Regions from separate parts of the Brevibacillus ruminantium genome, predicted to be linked through region 2. Evidence: riboswitches for the same ligand, from Rfam matches in the RefSeq annotation. Region 2 holds a riboswitch; the other holds the start of a gene.
The links. A riboswitch is a leader RNA that binds a small molecule or an ion and turns the genes downstream of it on or off. The one in region 2 is predicted to bind S-adenosylmethionine.
Positions count from the first base shown of each region.

Region 1: it holds a riboswitch for S-adenosylmethionine, as region 2 does, so the genes downstream of both, NDK47_RS05355 (2,3-diketo-5-methylthiopentyl-1-phosphate enolase) here and NDK47_RS10275 (homoserine dehydrogenase) in region 2, are expected to answer to the same signal.

Region 1 is NZ_CP098755.1:1,105,810-1,108,005, reverse strand. Features, by position in the region: gene NDK47_RS05365 (anti-sigma factor) at 1-313, opposite strand, end outside; gene NDK47_RS05360 (sigma-70 family RNA polymerase sigma factor) at 288-809, opposite strand; SAM riboswitch class I at 1,058-1,156, shown strand; gene NDK47_RS05355 (2,3-diketo-5-methylthiopentyl-1-phosphate enolase) at 1,318-2,196, shown strand, end outside.
Region 2 is NZ_CP098755.1:2,106,762-2,108,957, forward strand. Features, by position in the region: SAM riboswitch class I at 415-522, shown strand; SAM riboswitch class I at 600-708, shown strand; gene NDK47_RS10275 (homoserine dehydrogenase) at 793-2,118, shown strand; gene glpK (glycerol kinase GlpK) at 2,090-2,196, shown strand, end outside.

The sequences.
Region 1 (2,196 bases), 1.0 Mb from region 2:
GCCATGCCGCAATCCCGATCAACAGAGAAATTCCCACCGTATAGGCTGCATTTGAGAGCCTGCTTTTCCACTTCCCCCGGCGGATGATCGCGCGCTGCTTGTCTTCAGGCAAGCTCTCCAACAAGGATTTGTCACTTCCTTTTTCCAAGGGTTCTTCCTCTCCGAGCAGTAGCTCTTCCAATCTCTCGGCATACTCCGGATCATCGGCTAGGCGCTGCCGCAGCTCTGCTTCTTCCTGCGCGCTCAGCTCGCCGCGCAGATACGCCAAGAGCATCTCTTCCCGCTCCCTATTCATCCTGTCCGCATCTGTCATCCTGATTATCCCTCCACCATTTTCGCATCTTCACACGTCCCCGATAGAGGGACCGCTTCACATCCGCTACATCGATCCCGAGGACATCCGAAATTTCCGCATAGCTTAGCTTCCCGGCATAGAGAAGCAGCGACTGCCGCTGTTTTTCCGGCAGCGCATCCAGCGCATCCTGCACAGAGGCAAATGTCTCTTGAAGAACGACCGCAGCCTCCGGACTCGCTGCCCTCTGATCTGCCTGATCGGGAAATGCATCGGTCAAGTATTCCGGCTTTCGCTTTTGCTTGCGATGCCAATCGATAAATGCGTGGTACGCAACCTTGAACAGCCAGGGGCGAACCTTTTCTCCCCGATAGGTATCCAGGTGCTGAAAGGCGCGGAAAAAGGTTTCCTGCGTCAAATCCTCCGCGAGACCGGCATCACCGGTCAGTTTGCGGAGATAGCGGTAAATATCGTTGACATGCAGGCGGTACACCTCCTCCACCCCTGCCTTTCTCATTCCTTCACACCCTTTCTCCTGATACCACGCTCGATTCTGCAAAAAGTTTCAGGTGTCCTTCCCATTTTTTCTTCTGAATTCTTCTGCCGGCTAAGGTAACTGTCTTGCCTCGCGATTCTGGCTACTGAGAAAGAGTCTATCCTGCTCGCCTCCTCATCTCTGCCCGACCAATTGCAGGGTTGACTGAAGATTACGAACGTCTTATGATTAGGGATATCGCTAGACTAATCACATAAAAACACATATCACTCTTATCGTGAGCTGGCTGAGGGACTGGCCCTATGATGCCCGGCAACCGGCGCTTTCCATTTTGGCAGGCGAAACGGTGCTAATTCCAACGGTGAGAGTCGTACTCCGCGATAAACGTCGGGTTGTTTCGACTCTGAACCGAGAGATGAGAGGAGACGAAAACGTTACCGAACGAACGCCTCCCCTCGCGAAGGGGAGGCTTTTTACGTGTTCTCCACATGGTAGTCAGTAATGCAGTGAAGAAAAGGAGGGTTTCTCAATGAGTGAGCCGCGCATCCTCGTTACCTATCTGACGCAGGCCAAAGACCTGCAAAAAAAGGCGGAAGCCATCGCTGTCGGCATGACCGTCGGCAGTTGGACTGATCTGCCCGCAGCCAAACAGGAAGAACTGAAGCCCTATCTGGGAGAAGCAGTCAGCTCCCAGGTGCTGGAGACTGCAGAAAATGGCGAGAGCCGCGGTCTGATTACCGTCAGCTACCCGCTCCGTAACTTTACGGCAGATATTCCTTCCTTGTTGACCGGCATCTTCGGCAAATTATCCATGGACGGCAAAATCAAGCTGGTCGATATCGATTTCCCGGACTCGCTTCTCTCTTCTTTTCCCGGACCAAAATACGGCATCAGCGGTCTGCGTGAGCGACTTGGCATTCACGATCGCCCCCTGCTGATGAGCATTTTCAAGTCCTGCCTGGGATTGCCGTTTGACGATTTGAAAACACAGTTTCGCGCCCAGGCACTCGGCGGGGTCGATCTGGTCAAGGATGACGAGATTTTTTTTGCAGACGACCGCGCACCTTTTCTGGAGCGCATTCGTGCCTTTAAACAAATTGCCCGGGAAACGGAGGCGGAAACAGGCAAAGCTGTTCTGTACGCAGCCAATCTCACCGGTCCAATTCACGACCTGAATGAACGTGCCAAGCGCGCTGTTGACGCAGGAGCGGACTGCCTGCTGTTCAACGTGCTCGCTTTTGGCTACGACGCGCTTCACCGTCTTGCCGCAGATCCGGACATCCAGGTGCCAATCATGGCGCATCCCGCGTTGGCAGGCGCATTTTACCCCTCGCCCGATTACGGAATCGCGACGCCGCTATTGCTGGGCAAGCTTATGAGAGTCGCCGGGGCGGACCTGGTGCTCTTC
Region 2 (2,196 bases):
CAGCTAAGTGGGACGATGGTGCAAATATATGGGCAAAGGCCTTCGCATCAAGTTCCACCTCCTTTCAAAGAAAACAACGGGGGTATACGGTCAGCCTGATGATCTTAGCTAACTATATTCGTCATAGCTGGCGTCCCATGCGCAAGGGAAAAGAAAAAACATAATCAGATTTTTCTGAATATAATATGCAAGAATAGTTCCAACGAAAGTCAGCGGGTTCACCCTTTTTCGCTAGCGGGTTTTGCGATCACTAATTTATCAATCATGAGAATTTTGACGGAAATCTTTATCAAAAAAGAGAATTTTTCACCCTGCTGTTTTCCAGAGGAAGCAAAGCATTGTTGTGAAAGGTCAGAAGAATCAGTTGACGCGGTGACAAGAATTTCTTACAATGTTTTCTACAGGAACATACGAATCTTATCCAGAGTGGCAGAGGGACTGGCCCGATGAAGCCCGGCAACCGTTGCAATATCGCGACAAGGTGCCAATTCCTGCAGGACACGAGGTCCTGACAGATAAGAAGCGGGAGCATCCTCTCTATGAATGCCAACCTTCTTCTTACTGGAGAAGGTTTTTTTATTTTCCAATTTCATACTTCTTTCTTATCCAGAGAGGTGGAGGGACTGGCCCGATGAAGCCCGGCAACCGTTGCGTATTTCGCGACAAGGTGCCAATTCCTGCAGGACGTGATGTCTTGGCAGATAAGAAGGGGTCCCGTTCACGACGAGCCTTCTTCTTATCCGAAGAAGGTTTTTTACTGTACCCAATGACGAGAAAAAAGGAGTGGGCATGATGAGTACGGAGGCAGTAAAAGTGGGCTTGTTAGGTGTCGGAACAGTAGGGGGCGGGGTGCTAAAGACAATTCGCCTGCAGCAGCAAAAGCTGTCGGAACGGTTGGGCCGACCCGTTGAAATCGTCAAGGCGCTTGTACGTGATCCCGGAAAGAAGCGGACTGTGGAGCTCGATCACGATCTGATTACCACCCGGTTTGAAGAAGTCTTGAAATCCGATGTGGATATCGTCGTCGAAGTAATGGGCGGGGTCGAGCCTGCTTATGAATATGTGCGGGCATTGATCGAAAAGGGCTGTCATATCGTGACGGCCAACAAGGAATTGCTCGCGAGGCACGGTACGGAACTGATTCAATTGGCGAATCGCCACCAGGTTCAGCTTGCTTACGAGGCGAGTGTGGCTGGGGGCATCCCGATTCTCGGAGTCCTGCGCCAGTTTTTGCGGACGAATGATATCTCGTCCGTCAGTGGTATCTTAAACGGGACGACCAATTTTATCCTCACCCAGATGGAGCAGGCCAAGCTGCCTTACCATGAAGCATTGAAACAAGCGCAGGAATTGGGCTACGCAGAAGCGGACCCCAGCTCTGACGTGGAAGGCTGGGATGCTTTGTACAAATCCTATATTTTGGCCCAGCTTGTCTTCGGTGAAGCCCTGCCGCTCAATCAGGCACGCAGGAGGGGCATTGATTCCCTGCATCTCGGACAGCTCACACTGGCTCATGAGCTGGGATACCGGATCAAGCTGCTCGCTCAAGCCACGAAGGCGGAAGGAGGCGTTCAGTTGTCGGTCAGCCCCACCCTTTTGCCTCTCGATCATCCTTTGGCACAGGTACAAGGTGCTGATAATGCGGTACAAGTTTCGGGAAATATCGTGGGTGATCTGCTTTTCATGGGGAAAGGAGCGGGAGAGTTGCCAACCGCAAGCGCCGTCGTGGAAGACCTTGCCTATTTGCTTACGCAGCGCTTTTCCCCCCACCCGCTTTGGCGCGAGCGACAAGGAAATCATGGTGTGGGAAAAGAAGGCACATGGAGTTTTGTCTACCTGGAAAGCACGGGCTTGCAGGGGACGCCGGAGCAGATTCTTCATTTTTTGAACCTGGGAGGTGTTTCCATAGCGAAGCAGCGAATACAGTATGACTGGGCAAATGTGCTGCGAATCGGAGTGATTGCCCGTGGCTTTACCGATGAGCATAGAGCAGCCCTGCAGCGTGATTTTGGCATCCAAACAGACGTATTCCCTGTAATCTCCAGGGGAGAAGAGCAGGACATATTGGGTGCAAAAGGGAGAGAGGTCGATGGAAAAGAGATACATTTTGGCTATTGATCAGGGGACGACCAGTTCCAGGGCCATATTATTTGACAAAAGCGGGAGCGTCGCAGGTGCGGCTCAGAAGGAATTTAC